Regions from separate parts of the Streptomyces sp. cmx-4-9 genome, predicted to be linked through region 1. Evidence: predicted binding sites of a transcription regulator. Region 1 holds the regulator's gene; the other holds the start of a gene.
The links. The regulator HspR, encoded in region 1, represses chaperone genes until heat shock. The targets are predictions, from matches to a motif close to TTGAGNNNNNNNNNCTCAA.
Positions count from the first base shown of each region.

Region 2: a site for HspR is predicted at 5,010-5,028, ahead of lon (endopeptidase La). Genes of this name have one in related genera too.

Region 1 covers NZ_JAEBEE010000003.1:259,662-267,489, reverse strand. The annotation lists gene ACLJTM_RS12085 ((Fe-S)-binding protein) at 1-825, opposite strand, end outside; gene ACLJTM_RS12080 (sugar transferase) at 936-1,469, opposite strand; gene dnaK (molecular chaperone DnaK) at 1,688-3,535, shown strand; gene grpE (nucleotide exchange factor GrpE) at 3,535-4,218, shown strand; gene dnaJ (molecular chaperone DnaJ) at 4,261-5,451, shown strand; gene ACLJTM_RS12060 (heat shock protein transcriptional repressor HspR) at 5,453-5,917, shown strand; gene ACLJTM_RS12055 (helix-turn-helix transcriptional regulator) at 6,080-7,114, opposite strand; gene ACLJTM_RS12050 (hypothetical protein) at 7,337-7,645, shown strand; gene ACLJTM_RS12045 ((2Fe-2S)-binding protein) at 7,675-7,828, shown strand, end outside.
Region 2 covers NZ_JAEBEE010000001.1:849,910-857,737, forward strand. The annotation lists gene ACLJTM_RS03995 (nitrate- and nitrite sensing domain-containing protein) at 1-720, opposite strand, end outside; gene ACLJTM_RS04000 (hypothetical protein) at 1,110-1,883, shown strand; gene ACLJTM_RS04005 (MarR family winged helix-turn-helix transcriptional regulator) at 2,040-2,486, opposite strand; gene lon (endopeptidase La) at 2,591-4,987, opposite strand; gene ACLJTM_RS04015 (monooxygenase) at 5,232-6,446, shown strand; gene ACLJTM_RS04020 (sulfurtransferase) at 6,543-7,502, opposite strand; gene ACLJTM_RS04025 (hypothetical protein) at 7,561-7,828, opposite strand, start outside.

The DNA.
Region 1 (7,828 bases):
CTCGAAGTCGATCTCCTTGCCGCCGCTGGTCATCGGCTGGAGCGCGCCGAGGGCGGAGGCGCCGTCCGCGTTCCGCTTGAACCAGATGTTCGGGAAGCCGAGGAAGCGGTGCCAGGCGACACCCATGTTGGTGTTGAGCGAGACCGTGATCATCCAGGTGAAGGACGTGACGATCTTGAGCGCCGCGAAGAAGTAGGTGAGGGACTGGAGCGTGCTCAGGCTCAGCCCGTCGAAGGCCGCGATCAGCGGGTACGAAGCGAAGAAGCCCGGCTCCCAGCCGTCGACGCCGTGCTGGGCGCCCTCGAGCGCGCGCAGCGTCATGATGCAGACGCCGACGATCAGGATGACGCCCTCGACGAAGTACGCCTGGCCCGTCTTGGAGCCCGTGAAGCGGGACTTGCGGCCCGCCCCGCTCGGCCGGCTGAGCTGCCGGATCACGATCAGGGTCAGGATGCCGAGGACGGTCATCAGTCCGAGGAACTCGGTGAAGATCTCGTACGGCAGCCAGTCGCCGATGATCGGGATCAGCCAGTCGGCCTGGAAGAGCTGGCCGAAGGCGTTGACGATCGTCAGCAGCAGCGAGTAGAAGCCCACTGCCACGAACCAGTGCGCGAGACCGATGACGCCCCAGCGGTTCATGCGGGTGTGGCCGAGGAACTCCTTGACCAGGGTGACAGTGCGCTGCGTGGGGTCGCCGGTGCGCGTGCCCGCGGGCACTGGCTGGCCGAGTCGCACGAAGCGGTAGATCTGCACGGTGGCACGGCAGAACAGCGCGACGGCCACCACCGTGATGACCAGCGACACGATGATCGCGGCGAGTTGCATGGGCGGGCTCCTCGGGCGGCACTTACTAAGCGGTAACTTATGAAGTCAAGGCTTGAGGTTACCCATTCCCGACGCCGCAATGTAGCTGAGCCTGCGGTGATCTGTGTCGCTCAGGCATGCCTTTGCCGACAGGCCGCCCGAGGAGTCCGCGCCAGGATCGCGAGGTCCATCCCGAGCCAGTGGTTCTCCACATAATGCCGGTCCAGCAGGGCCATTTCCTCCCAGGGCAGGTCCGAGCGCGCGCTCACCTGCCAGAGCCCGGTCATCCCGGGGCGTACGAGGAGCCGGTCGGGCCGGTCCGTCCGGGGGCTCGGGCTGGGCCCCACCAGCGACATCTCCCCCCGCACCACGTTGAGCAGCTGGGGCAGGGCGTCCAGCGCGCAGCGCTCCACGGCCGCGCCGACGGACCCCGCCCCGTCCGTGCGCAGCCGCCAGGTCCGGAACGGGCGCCCGCCCAGCCCCGCGACGGGTGTCCGGACCAGGGCCCGGCCGCCCCCGGCGGCGTACAGCAGGCCGGCGGCGAGCAGCAGCGGAGCCGCGCAGGCCGCCAGCAGGACGAGGCCGGCGGCGAGGTCGACCACCCGCTTGGCCGGGGGTGGGGCCGGCCACCGGGCGGGCAGCGGCAGGGTGGGGAGCAGGGGCATCCCCGCACGGTGCCGCATGAGCCGGGCGGCCCCGGGGTGGCGCGCGCCGAGGGGGGCGGCACGCACCCGTTCGGGTGCGGCGCGCGCCTGGTCGGCGCGCCGGGTTGCGCGTAAGGGCCGCCTAAAGGTTGAGTCCCCTCGGCTCACCTCTGTTGACGTCCGGGCAGAGGTGTTGCATCCTTGAGTCTGTTCCACTCAAGTCAGCTGGAGGAATCGAAATGGCACGTGCGGTCGGCATCGACCTGGGCACCACGAACTCCGTCGTCAGCGTTCTGGAAGGCGGAGAGCCCACCGTCATCACCAACGCCGAAGGCGCCAGGACCACGCCGTCCGTCGTCGCCTTCGCCAAGAACGGCGAGGTCCTCGTCGGCGAGGTGGCCAAGCGCCAGGCGGTCACGAACGTGGACCGGACCATCCGCTCGGTGAAGCGCCACATGGGCACCGACTGGAAGATCAACCTGGACGGCAAGGACTTCAACCCGCAGCAGATGAGCGCCTTCATCCTGCAGAAGCTGAAGCGTGACGCCGAGGCCTACCTGGGTGAGAAGGTCACGGACGCGGTCATCACCGTCCCGGCCTACTTCAACGACTCCGAGCGCCAGGCGACGAAGGAGGCCGGCGAGATCGCGGGCCTCAACGTCCTGCGCATCGTGAACGAGCCGACGGCCGCCGCCCTGGCCTACGGTCTCGACAAGGACGACCAGACCATTCTCGTCTTCGACCTCGGCGGCGGCACCTTCGACGTGTCGCTGCTGGAGATCGGCGAGGGCGTCGTCGAGGTCAAGGCCACCAACGGTGACAACCACCTCGGCGGCGACGACTGGGACCAGCGCGTCGTCGACTACCTGGTGAAGCAGTTCCAGAACGGCCACGGCGTCGACCTGTCCAAGGACAAGATGGCGCTCCAGCGTCTGCGCGAGGCCGCCGAGAAGGCGAAGATCGAGCTGTCCTCCTCCACGGAGACCACGATCAACCTGCCCTACATCACGGCTTCCGCCGAGGGCCCGCTGCACCTGGACGAGAAGCTCACCCGCGCCCAGTTCCAGCAGCTGACCGCGGACCTGCTGGAGCGCTGCAAGGCCCCGTTCCACAACGTCATCAAGGACGCGCGCATCCAGCTGTCCGAGATCGACCACGTGGTCCTGGTCGGCGGCTCGACCCGCATGCCCGCCGTCGCCGAGCTCGTCAAGGAGCTGACCGGCGGCCAGGACGCCAACAAGGGCGTCAACCCGGACGAGGTCGTCGCCATCGGCGCGACCCTCCAGGCCGGCGTCCTCAAGGGCGAGGTCAAGGACGTCCTGCTCCTCGACGTGACCCCGCTGTCCCTCGGCATCGAGACCAAGGGCGGCATCATGACCAAGCTCATCGAGCGCAACACGACCATCCCGACCAAGCGGTCGGAGATCTTCACGACGGCCGAGGACAATCAGCCGTCCGTGCAGATCCAGGTCTACCAGGGCGAGCGCGAGATCGCGGCGTACAACAAGAAGCTCGGGATGTTCGAGCTGACCGGCCTGCCCCCGGCCCCGCGCGGCGTCCCGCAGATCGAGGTCTCCTTCGACATCGACGCCAACGGCATCATGCACGTGACCGCGAAGGACCTCGGCACGGGCAAGGAGCAGAAGATGACCGTCACCGGCGGCTCTTCGCTCGGCAAGGACGAGGTCGACCGCATGCGCCAGGAGGCGGAGCAGTACGCGGACGAGGACCACCGCCGCCGCGAGGCCGCCGAGTCCCGCAACCAGGGCGAGCAGCTCGTCTACCAGACGGAGAAGTTCGTCAAGGACAACGAGGACAAGGTCCCGGCCGAGGTCCGCACCGAGGTCGAGGCGGCCATCGCCGAGCTTCAGGAGAAGCTCAAGGGCGAGGACACCGCCGAGATCCGCACCGCGACCGAGAAGCTCGCCGCGGTCAGCCAGAAGCTGGGCCAGGCGATCTACGCCGACGCGCAGGCCGCCCAGGCCGGTGCCGGTGACGCGGGCCAGGCCGGCGCGGCCGACGCCGCGGACGACGTGGTCGACGCCGAGATCGTCGACGACGAGAAGCCGAAGGGTGGCGCTGCCTGATGTCGGAGGAGACCCCGGGTTTCGACGAGAAGCCTGAAGTCCCCACCGGCGCCACGCCTGACGACGCCGAGCCGAAGGCCGCCGAACCCTCCGAGGAGGGGGAGGCGGCCCCGGCCGGGGACTCCGAGGAAGGCCGGACCGCCGGCCGCGAGACCGTGCTGCTGGCGCAGCTGGACCAGGTGCGCACCGCGCTTAACGAGCGCACTGCGGACCTCCAGCGGCTGCAGGCGGAGTACCAGAACTACCGCCGCCGGGTGGAGCGCGACCGGGTCACCGTCAAGGAGATCGCCGTCGCGTCCCTGCTGAGCGAACTGCTGCCGACCCTGGACGACATCGGCCGGGCGCGGGAGCATGGCGAGCTGGTGGGCGGATTCAAGTCGGTGGCCGAATCCCTGGAGACGGTCGCCGCCAAGATGGGCCTGCAGCAGTTCGGCAAGGAGGGCGAGCCCTTCGACCCGACGATCCACGAGGCCCTGATGCACTCGTACGCGCCGGACGTCACCGAGACGACCTGCGTGGCGATCCTGCAGCCGGGGTACCGGATCGGCGAGCGTACGATCCGCCCCGCGCGGGTCGCGGTGGCCGAGCCCCAGCCGGGCGCGGCCCCCAAGTCCTCCGACTCAGCGGTCGCGGAAGGCGATGCGCCGTCGGACAAGGACGCGGATGCCCCCGACGAGGGCTGACGCACCACATGTAGCAGCGGCACGGGAGGAGGGACACCGGGGATGAGCACGAAGGACTTCGTCGAGAAGGACTACTACAAGGTCCTCGGTGTCCCGAAGGACGCCACCGAGGCCGAGATCAAGAAGGCGTACCGCAAACTCGCCCGCGAGTTCCACCCGGACGCCAACAAGGGCGACGCCTCCGCCGAGGAGCGCTTCAAGGAGATCTCCGAGGCGAACGACGTCGTCGGCGACCCGAAGCGGCGCAAGGAGTACGACGAGGCCCGCGCCCTGTTCGGCAACGGGGGTTTCCGCCCCGGTCCGGGCGGGGGCGGCGGGTCCTTCAACTTCGACCTCGGCGACCTGTTCGGCGGCACCCAGCCGGGCGCCGGCGGTGCGGCCGGCGGCTTCGGCGGCGGCCTGGGCGACGTGTTCGGCGGCCTGTTCAACCGCGGCGGCGCCGGCGCCGGTCCGGGCACCCGGACCCAGCCGCGCCGCGGCCAGGACATCGAGTCGGAGGTCACCCTCTCCTTCACGGAGGCGGTGGACGGGGCCACGGTCCCGCTGCGGATGTCCTCGCAGGCCCCCTGCAAGGCCTGCTCGGGCACCGGCGACAAGAACGGCACCCCCCGGGTGTGCCCGACCTGCGTCGGCACCGGCCAGGTCTCGCGGGGCAGCGGCGGCGGCTTCTCGCTGACCGACCCCTGCGCCGACTGCAAGGGCCGCGGCCTGATCGCCGAGACCCCCTGCGAGGTCTGCAAGGGCAGTGGCCGGGCGCGCAGTTCGCGCACGATGCAGGTCCGGATCCCGGCGGGCGTCTCCAACGGCCAGCGGATCCGGCTGCGCGGCAAGGGCGCTCCGGGCGAGCGCGGCGGCCCGGCCGGCGACCTCTACGTGGTCGTGCACGTGGACCCGCACCCCGTGTTCGGCCGCAAGGACGACAACCTCACGGTGACCGTCCCGGTGACCTTCACCGAGGCGGCGCTCGGCGCCGAGATCAAGGTGCCCACCCTCAACGGGCCGTCGGTCACGCTGAAGCTGCCCCCGGGCACGCCCGGCGGGCGGACGATGCGGGCCCGGGGCAAGGGCGCGGTCCGCAAGGACGGAACCCGCGGCGACCTGCTGGTGACGGTGGAGGTGGCCGTCCCCGCGGAGCTGTCGGACAAGGCCCGTGAGGCACTGGAGATGTACCGCGAGGCGACGGAGTCCCACGACCCACGCTCCGCGCTGTTCGAGTCCGCGAAGGGAGCATGAGATGGACGGCCGCCGCAACCAGCCCCGTTTCGGCAACGGGGCCTACCAGCTCACCGACGAGACCCCGGTCTACGTGATCTCGGTGGCCGCCCAGCTCTCGGGCCTGCATCCGCAGACCCTCCGCCAGTACGACCGCCTCGGCCTGGTCTCCCCGGACCGCACGGCCGGCCGCGGCCGGCGCTACTCGGCCCGGGACATCGAGCTGCTCCGCACGGTGCAGGCGCTGTCCCAGGACGAGGGCATCAACCTGGCGGGAATCAAGCGGATCATCGAACTGGAGAACCAGGTCGCCGCGCTCCAGCAGCGCGTGGCCGAGCTCTCGGCGGCGGTGGACGGTGCGGCGGCCACGCTCCGGGCCCGCGAGGCCCAGGTGCACGCCTCGTACCGGCGGGACCTGGTCCCGTACCAGGCGCCGCAGTCGGGAAGTGCCCTGGTCGTGTGGCGTCCCAAGCGGCCGCTGGACTGACCGGGACGGCCCGGCCGACCTCTGCGGGCGTCCGCCCGCGCTCCGCGTGTCCCGCGAAGGCCCCGCCCGGCACGGGCGGGGCCTTCGCGGTGTCCGGGCGGCCCGCCGGGCGCCGGGGCGGGGCGGGGCGGGCTCCCGGAGCGGGGGCAGGGCGCGGGGCGCTCAGAGGTGGCGTTCCGGGGCGGGGTCCGCGGGCCGGCCGAGGATGCCGGACTGGGCGATGAGGTAGCCGAGCTGGGCGCGGCTCCCGCTGCCGAGGGTGGTGGCGAGCTTGGCGATGTGGGCCCGGCAGGTGCGTACGTTCATGCCGAGGCGGCGGGCGATGGCCTCGTCCACGTGCCCCTCGATCAGCAGCTGCGCGATGCTCCGCTGTACGCCGGAGATCCCGCCGGGGGTGCTGCGGTACGTCACCTCCTCCTGGAGGGGGACGGCGCGGTGCCACAGCTGCTCGAATACTTTGATCAGGTAGTCGACGAGCCCGGGGTGGCGCAGCTCCAGGGCCACCCGGCGGTCGTCGCTGGCCGGGATGAAGGCCACGGTGCGGTCGAAGATGATGAGGCGTTCGATCAGTTCCTCAAGGGTGCGGATCTCCACCTTGCCCGTGGAGATCCGGTCCACGTAGGCGAGCGTGCCCTGGCTGTGCCGGGCGGTGTGCTGGTAGAGGGTCCGTATGCTGACCCCGCGGTCGATCAACGGCTCGTCCCGCTCCAGGGCCTGGGTGAGGGCGACCGAGGGCCGGGCGCCGCCGGGCTGGACGGTGAGGACTTCGGTGTGGCATTCGGCCGTGGCGAGGTTGAGGGCGGCGTTGATCCGCTCGAAGCCTTCGAGCACGGTGATGGCGTGGGTGTTGGCCGGGTTCTGCGCACTGATGGCCAGGAACGGCTCGAAAGTATCGGTGAGATCTACAGCGCTGCGTCTGCGGTCCTGGATCTCGCGTTCAATCGGATGGAGCCGTTGGGCCAATGCGACGGATGGGGGAACCGGGCGCAGTTGGTTCGCGTCATCCGGGTCGGGCTGTAGAAGGGCGAATTCAAGCAGGCAGGGGGCGTTCTGGATCTCGCCCCGGGCGATCCGGCCGGTGCTCAGCGCTGCCGCGTACAGCCGCGTTCCCTCGTCGCACATGGACGTGACGGGGTGGGGATGTGTCGGTTTTGTGTCGTTTCGCGTCAAATCTCCACCCCCCAGGGTCCTGAACATGCAAGAACATGATGCATCGTCCCTGTGGCATTGACGTGCCTGAATGAGCCATCGTCTGACACGCGGGGGAGAGGATTCCATCAAGTGAGGACGAAGCCGACCATGTACAAGAGAATGCTTCGCTCGGTGCTTGCCATAGTTTTCTCCGCCGTTGCGGTTTTTTGGGCAGTCAGCGCCGTCGAAAGTGACGCGGGGAGCGCTAGGGGCGATCAGGGCACCGGAGTGACGGGAAGTGCCGCCGACGACACCGGCTGGACCATCGGACCCACCAAGTACGCAGACACCGGTTGGACCAGCGCGCCCCTGGGCGGCCTGTCCGACGACACGGGCTGGACCAGCGCCCCACTCGGCGCCGATTCCTCAGACACCGGTTGGACCAGCGCCCCACTCGGCACCGATTCCTCAGACACCGGTTGGACCAGCGCGCCCCTGGGCGGCCTGTCCGACGACACGGGCTGGACCAGCGCCCCACTCGGCGCCGATTCCGACGACACCGGCTGGACCGAGGCGCCCGCGACGGTGTCCGCGTGACCCCCGACGACCGCGGCTTCCGCCGCGAAATGGCCTCCGCCTACCGCTCCGGTTGGCAGTTCATCGATCTCGCCACGGCCATCCCCCACTCGGGCGACTCGCTCATGGTCACCCTGTTCGGCCAGCCGATCGTCGTCGTGCGCGAGGAGGACGAAGACGTCCGTGCCTACCGGTGCCTGCGCC
Region 2 (7,828 bases), on a different contig from region 1:
CGCGAAGTCCTCCAGGGCGGCCTGCTCCCGTACCCGGGCGCGCTGGGCGGCGGTGGTGAGTTCGTCCACGACGGCCGCGTTGGGCGGCTGTTCGCCGCGGGGGACGGCCAGGGCGGCCAGCAGCAGTCCGCGGGTGGCCGAGGCCTGTTCCACGGCCTGGCCGAGCGGGGCCAGCGGGCGGACGGTGGCGAGTGCGGCTTCGGCGCGCGGCGGGGTCAGTTCGGTGAGCCGGTCGCCGGGGGCGAGGAGTTCCGCGATGACCCCGGCGTACGCCTGGTGGGCGGCGAGGGCGCTGCCCTTGCCGTCGACGGCTTCGGTGCGGACGGCCTGGACGCGGCCGAGGGCTCGGGCCAGTTCCTCGTCGGCTTCGGCGCGGACCTCTTCGAGCTGCCGGTCGGTACGCGTGGTGCGTTCCTGGACGGAGGCCTTGGCGGAGGCGGGCCGGCCCTTGGCGGCGTACTCGATGACCGCGTCGCGTTCGTCGCCGAGGAGGTGGGCGAGGGTGAGAGTCTGCCGGGTCTGTTCCGCGAGGGTGACCAGGCGTTGGGAGTCGTTGAGGTCCGTCGAGGCGCTGACGACGGCGGGGGCGCCGGCCGCGAGGACGGTGAGGCCGGCGACAGCCACGCCGACGACCAGCCTGCGGCGCACGCGGACGCGGCGTCCTGCGGGGGCCGGGCCGTCCGTGGCGGTGCCGTTCTTCCGAGACCGCTTCTTCTGCACCGGTGCTCGCAATCCTGTACGTGTGCTCGTGCTCGTCTACTCGGGTGGCCGAGGTAACGGCCGGTCAACAAGTAAACGTGCCCCGCCCCTCGTACCGCCTCAGACCTTTGCAGCGTGATGGGGACAGAGCCGCACATCACCCACCCGGCCACTCGAACGAGTGAACATCACGGATGAGTTGGCATCCAACTCGGACACCCCGTGCCAGGGCGGCTCCGTGGACAGGCGGTTGAAAGATCGATGCGGCCTTTGGCAGGATGCTCGGCCACGTTCGGCCTCCGGGGGCCGCGGGGGCCGCGTGCGCGGGGTGTGCGGGGTCCGTTCCGGGCCGTGTGCCGCGGTCCGGACCTTTCCGGGCGGGGCCGGGCCCGCGGGGGCAGAATGCCGGTATGCGCATCGACCTCGCCTCCGCTCCCGGTGACCCGGAACGCCCCAACGAGGATTGGGTGTCGGCCGCTCTGCCTGCCTGCGGCGGCGGTGTCCTGGTGGTGTTGGACGGGGTCACTCCGCCGCGCGGCGGTGACGGCTGCGTGCACGGCGTGCCGTGGTTCGCGGCCCGCCTCGGGGGCCGGCTGGCCGAACTGTCGGGGTCGCGGCGGGACATGCCGCTGACCGCGGTCCTGGCGGAGGCGGTCCGCGCCACGGCCGGAGCCCACCGGGACAGCTGTGACCTTTCTCACGTCCGGACCCCTCAGGCGACGGTGGTGGTGGTGCGCTGGGACGAGGCCTGGGTGGAGCACCTCGTGCTCTCGGACTCGGTCCTGCTCCTGGAAGAGCCCGGGGGCGCGGTGACGGCGGTGCTGGACGACCGCTTGGACCGGGTCCCGCGGGAGGTGCTGCGCTCGGTGGCGGCGACGGATGCGCTGCGCAACGCGGAGGGCGGCTTCTTCACCGCCGCGGCGGATCCGGCGGTGGCGGCGCGGGCCGTGGCCGGGCGGACCCCGCGCGGGCAGGTGCGGGCGGTGGCGGCGCTCACCGACGGGGCGAGCCGGTGGACGGACACCTTCGGTGAGGGCGACTGGGCCGCATGCCTGGGGGTGCTCCGGGCGGAGGGGGCGCGGGGGCTGATCGGGCGGGTCCGTGCGGTGGAGTCCGACCCGGCGCGTCCGCCGGCCCGGCACAAGCGGCACGACGACGCCTCGGCGGTGTACGCGGAGCTCTGAAGCCGGCCGGAGGCGCACGGGGCAGGCGCGGGTGCGGGGGTGCGGGGGCATGGGTGCGTGGGTTCGGGAGCGCGGGATGCCACGGCAGGCCCGCCGGTCCCGGTGGGCCCCGTACGCCGGTTGCCGCCGGGTCGTTGGTCGCCGGGTCGGTGGTCGTCAGTCGGTCTCGGCCCCGGCGTTGAGCTGGTTCAGCAGGCGGGCCAGTTCCGCGACTTCGCCGCGGTCCCAGTCGGCGAGTTTGCGCATGTACTGCTCGCGCCGGGCGTCCCGTACCCGCAGGAAGCGTTCGCGTCCCTCGTCGGTGAGGCCGATCAGGAAGGCCCGGCCGTCGGCGGGGTCCGGTTCGCGGGCCACCAGGCCGAGCACCTCGAGGGCGCGCAGTTGGCGGCTCATGGTGGCCTTGCCGACGCCGAAGTAGGCGGCGAGTTCGGTGGCCCGCTGCCGGCCGGCGGCCTCCAGGCGGGTGAGGAGTCCGTACGCGGCGGGTTCCAGCTCGGGGTGGAGCGCCCGGGCCATCTCCCCGGAGGAGGCGCGGGCCCGCCGGAGGAAGACGGACAGCTCCCGCTCCAGGGCAAGGAACTCCTGGTCTTCGCTCCCGTGCACGTCCCGCTCCCATCGAAGGTGTGAGCGGCCAGTATTTCGCAGCGGGTGCGCCGACGGCCCGGGGCCCCGCCGGGGCGGGGTCGCGGGCCGTCGGACCGGGGGTGTCAGGCCGCGGCGGTGACGGGGACCCGGTCGCGGTCGAGGGCCAGTTCCAGGACCTGGCGCACATCGGTCACCGGGTGCACCTCCAGTCCCTCCAGGACCTCGGCCGGGACGTCGTCCAGGTCGGCCTCGTTGCGCTTCGGGATGATCACCGTGGTCAGGCCGGCCCGGTGGGCGGCCAGCAGCTTCTGCTTGACGCCGCCGATCGGCAGGACCCGTCCGGTCAGCGAGACCTCGCCGGTCATCGCCACGTCGGTGCGCACCTGCCGCCCGGAGAGCAGGGAGGCGAGCGCGGTCGTCATGGTGATGCCCGCGCTGGGGCCGTCCTTGGGCACGGCTCCCGCGGGGAAGTGGATGTGCACGCCGCGGTCCTTCAGGTCGGCGACGGGCAGTTCCAGTTCGGCGCCGTGCGAGCGCAGGAAGCTGAGGGCGATCTGCGCCGACTCCTTCATGACGTCGCCGAGCTGCCCGGTCAGGGTCAGGCCGGCCGCGCCCGTCTCGGGGTCGGCCAGCGAGGCCTCTACGAAGAGCACGTCGCCGCCGGCTCCGGTGACGGCGAGGCCGGTGGCCACGCCGGGTACGGCGGTGCGCCGTTCGGCCGGGTCCTGGGCGGACTCCGGTACGTGGTGGGGCCGTCCGATGAGCGCCCGCAGGTCGCCGGCGCTGATCCGGAAGGGCAGCTCCCGCTCGCCGAGCTCGTGCTGGGAGGCCACCTTGCGCAGCAGTCGGGCGAGGGAGCGCTCCAGGGTGCGTACGCCCGCTTCGCGGGTGTACTCGCCGGCCAGCCTGCGCAGGGCGTCCTCCTCCAGGGCGACCTCGTCGGCGCCGAGTCCGGCGCGTTCCAGTTGGCGCGGCAGCAGGTGGTCGCGTGCGATGACGACCTTCTCGTCCTCGGTGTAGCCGTCCAGGCGGACGATTTCCATCCGGTCGGCGAGCGCTTCGGGGATGGCTTCCAGGACGTTGGCGGTGGCCAGGAAGACCACGTCGCTGAGGTCCAGTTCCACTTCCAGGTAGTGGTCGCGGAAGGTGTGGTTCTGGGCCGGGTCGAGGACTTCGAGGAGGGCGGCCGCGGGGTCGCCGCGGAAGTCGGAGCCGACCTTGTCGATCTCGTCGAGGAGGACGACCGGGTTCATCGATCCGGCTTCCTTGATGGCGCGGACGATCCGGCCGGGCAGGGCGCCGACGTACGTCCGGCGGTGTCCGCGGATCTCGGCCTCGTCGCGTACGCCGCCGAGGGCGACGCGGACGAAGGTGCGGCCCATGGCGTGGGCGACGGACTCGCCCAGGGAGGTCTTGCCGACGCCGGGGGGCCCGACGAGGGCGAGCACCGCTCCCCCGCGGCGGCCGCCGATGACGCCCATGCCGCGCTCGGAGCGCCGCTTGCGGACGGCGAGGTACTCGGTGATGCGGTCCTTGACGTCGCTGAGGCCCGCGTGTTCGGCGTCGAGGACGGCGCGGGCGCCCTGGATGTCGTACCGGTCCTCGGTGCGTTCGTTCCAGGGGAGTTCGAGGACGGTGTCGAGCCAGGTGCGGATCCAGGAGCCCTCGGGCGACTGGTCGCTGGCGCGCTCCAGCTTCTCGACTTCCTTGAGTGCGGCCTCCCGGACCTTTTCGGGGAGGTCGGCGGCCTCGACGCGGGCGCGGTAGTCGTCGGACTCCTCGCCCTCCTTCTCCCCGTTGAGTTCGCGCAGTTCCTTGCGGACCGCTTCCAGCTGGCGGCGGAGCAGGAACTCGCGCTGCTGCTTGTCGACGCCGTCCTGGACGTCCTTGGCGATGGACTCGGCCACGTCCTGTTCGGCGAGGTGGTGGCGGAGCCAGGTGATGGCGAGGCCGAGGCGGGTCACGGCGTCGCCGGTCTCCAGGAGTTCCACCTTCTGTTGGAGCGTCAGGAAGGGGGAGTAGCCGGAGTTGTCGGCGAGGGCGGAGACGTCCTCGATCTGCTGGACGCGGTCCACGACCTGCCAGGCCCCGCGCTTCTTGAGCCAGCTGGTGGCGAGGGCCTTGTACTCCTTGACCTGTTCGGTGACCGCGCCGGGCAGCGGGTCGGGGACGTTCTCGTCCACGGTCTCGCCCTCGACCCAGAGTGCTGCGCCGGGGCCGGTGGTCCCGGCGCCGATGCGGATGCGGCCGCGGCCGCGGATGAGGGCGCCGGGGTCCCCGTCGGAGAGCCGGCCGACCTGTTCGACGGTCCCGAGCACACCGGTGCCGGTGTACTTCCCGTCGACGCGCGGCACGAGCAGTACCCGGGGCTTGCCGGTCCCGGCCGCCGCCTGGGCGGCCTCGACGGCCCCCCGTACCTCGGCGTCGGACAGGTCCAGGGGCACGACCATTCCGGGCAGCACGACCTCGTCGTCGAGCGGCAGCACGGGCAGGGTGAGCGATACGGACGTCGAAGCCATGATCTTCCCTCCGGCAGTGAAGTTGAGCTATGCCGACTCAATGCAGCTGAGTCCCCCAATGTTCCCCGACAGTCGTTCGCCCGGGGCGAACAGGTGTCTCGGAGCCCGCCGTCGGAGGCCGACCGCGGCTGCGGTTCCGGTCGGACGAGGCCGGATTCGGCCGTTCGGGGGGGCACGGGCGGCCGGGGCCGCCGCAGGCTCGCTAGCGTGGCCGGTTCGGGCAGCACGGGCGGCTGGAGGCGGTATGCGGGGCGGATCGGTCGCGGTGGTCGGCGGGAGCATCGCGGGGTGCGCCTTCGCGGCCGCCGCCGCGCGCGCCGGAGCGGAACGGGTCGTCGTACTGGAACGGACGCGCGGGCAGCTCGCCGACCGGGGCCTCGGGCTGTGTGTCCACGACGACCGGGCCGCCGAGCTCGTTGCGGCGGGGGCGCTGCCCGCAGGGATCCCGGCGCACCGGCTGACGCGCCGCCGGTGGGTGGTGCGCGATCCGGCCGCGGCGGGCGGCCGGGTGATCTGGGAGCAGCCCTTCCCCTTCCACTCGTACCACTGGGGGCTGTTGTGGCGGGGGCTGCGCGCGGCGGTCCCGGGGACGGTGGACCACCGGCCGGGTGTGGCCGTGGCCGGTGTGGGCGACGGCCCCGACGGGGCCGAGGTGCGGTGCGCGGACGGCTCCGCCGAGCGGTTCGACCTGGTGGTGGGCGCCGACGGGTACCGCTCCGTGGTGCGCGCGGCGCTGTGCCCGCAGGCGCGGGCGCACTACGCCGGGTACGTGTGCTGGCGCGGGAACCTGGACGCGGCCCTGCTGGACGGGGTCCGCCCCGGCGAGGACCCGCACCCCGACGCCGTGACCACCGTCTGCTTCCCGGGCGGGAGCTGTGTGGTCTACCGGATCCCGGGCCCGGACGGGCCCCGGGTGAACTGGGTGCTTTACGCCGCGCCCCCGGCGGCGGGCGGGCTGCGCCTGGACGACCCCACGAGCTTCCCGCCGGGCGCACTGCCCCCCGGGCTGCGGGCGCACCTGGGGGTGCTGCTGGAGCGGGAGTTCCCGCCGTACTGGGGGCACGTGCTGGCGCTCACGGATCCGGCCGACACCTTCGTGCAGCCCATCTACGACCTGGAGCCCCCGCGCGTCGCCGCCGGGCGGCTCCTGCTGGCCGGCGACGCGGCCGCCGTGGTGCGCCCGCACAACACCAGCGGCGCCGCCAAGGCCCTGCAGGACGCCGCGGCCTTCGCGGCGGCCTGGCGCCGGGCGGACTCCTGGGAGCGGCTGGTGGCGGACTACCAGGACGTGCGGGGTGCGGCCGGGCGGGACCTGGTCGCCCTGGCCCGCCGGTTGGGCCGGGCCCAGGTGGAGCGGACGCCCGGGTGGGCGCGGATGAGCCGGGAGGAGGTCGCGGCCTGGTGGCAGGGGCAGTTGGCGGGGGCCGCCGGTATCGGCGGCCGGGCCCTGGCCCCGTAGCCGGACCGGCCGGTCCGCGTCCCGGTCGGCGGTCCGGGGCCCGGTCAGGGCCCGGTCGGCCGGTCCGGGCGGCCCGCCCGGGGCCCGGGCGGGCGGTCAGGTCCCCGGGCGGGCGGCGGCGGGGCCGGTCGGGCCCGTGCCGGGGCCGGCGTCGGCCGGATCGGAAGGGCCGGTCCCGTCTCCGGTGGCCACCGGTCGCGCCGAGGGCAGGCCCCATTCGCTCCAGGAGCCGTCGTACACGGTGAGGTCCCGGTAGCCGGCCAGGTGGGCGCCGAGAGCGAGCACGCAGGCCGTGACCCCGGATCCGCAGCTGAACCAGAGCCGCTGCCGCTCCCCCGCCGCCTGCGCGAAGGCCGCACGGAGTTCGGGTACGGCCCGCATCAGGCCGTCGGGGCCCTGGAGCTCCCCGAAGGGCAGGTTGACGGCGCCCGGCATGTGGCCGCCGCGCAGTCCGGGACGGGGCTCGGGCGCCGTGCCGGCGAAGCGCTCCCGGGTACGGGCGTCCAGGACGGCGGCGGCCGGGTCGGCGAGGGCGGCGGCGACGCCGGTGCCGTCGCCGAACAGGCCGGGGCGGGGGTGGGCGGTGAAGGAGCCGCGGGGGCCCGTGTAGGCGGGGGCGGCGGCCTCGACGGGACGGTCCGCGGCCGTCCAGGCGGGCAGCCCGCCGTCGAGGACGGCGGCCCGGTCGAAGCCCATGGCGCGCAGCATCCACCAGGCGCGGGCGCTGGAGTAGAGGCCTGCCGCGTCGTAGACGACGAGGGTGTCGGTGTCGCGGACGCCGAGGTCCCGCAGGGCTTCGGTGAACGCGGCGGCGCCGGGCATGGTGTGCGGGGCGGGGGCGCCGTGGTCGGACAGGGGGCCGTCGAGGTCGAAGGGGCGGGCGCCGGGGATGCGGCGGTCCGTGCCGCGGTGGGCGCCGACGGAGGCGTCGAGGAGGACCAGTCCGGGCGTGCCCAGCCGCGGCGCGAGCCAGTCCGCCCCGACGAGGGGGCCCGGCAGTGGGAGTGGTCCGGGACGGCCGGCAACGGCCCGGTGGGCAGGGGTCGGTGGGGTCATGCGGCGCCTCCGGTGGGTGCGGCCGGGTCGGCGGCCGGCGGTGCGGGTCGCCCCATCTTCACCCGGGGGCGCCGCAGGTTCCCGGGCGGGCGTACACCGCGATGCGGGCGCCGCGCACCGCGGTGACCGAGCAGAGCTCGAACCCCGTGGCCAGGGCGCGGCGTTTGGCCTCCTCGGCGGGGTACGGGTCCAGGGGCTGCCCGGCCGGGTCCTGGAGGGCGAGTACCCGGGGTGCGGCGGCGAGGGCGGCGCGGATGTCCTGCGGGGCACGTTCCGTGCCCTGGAGGGTGTGCGAGGCCGCCGGGGAGCGGTCCAGGGCCACGTCG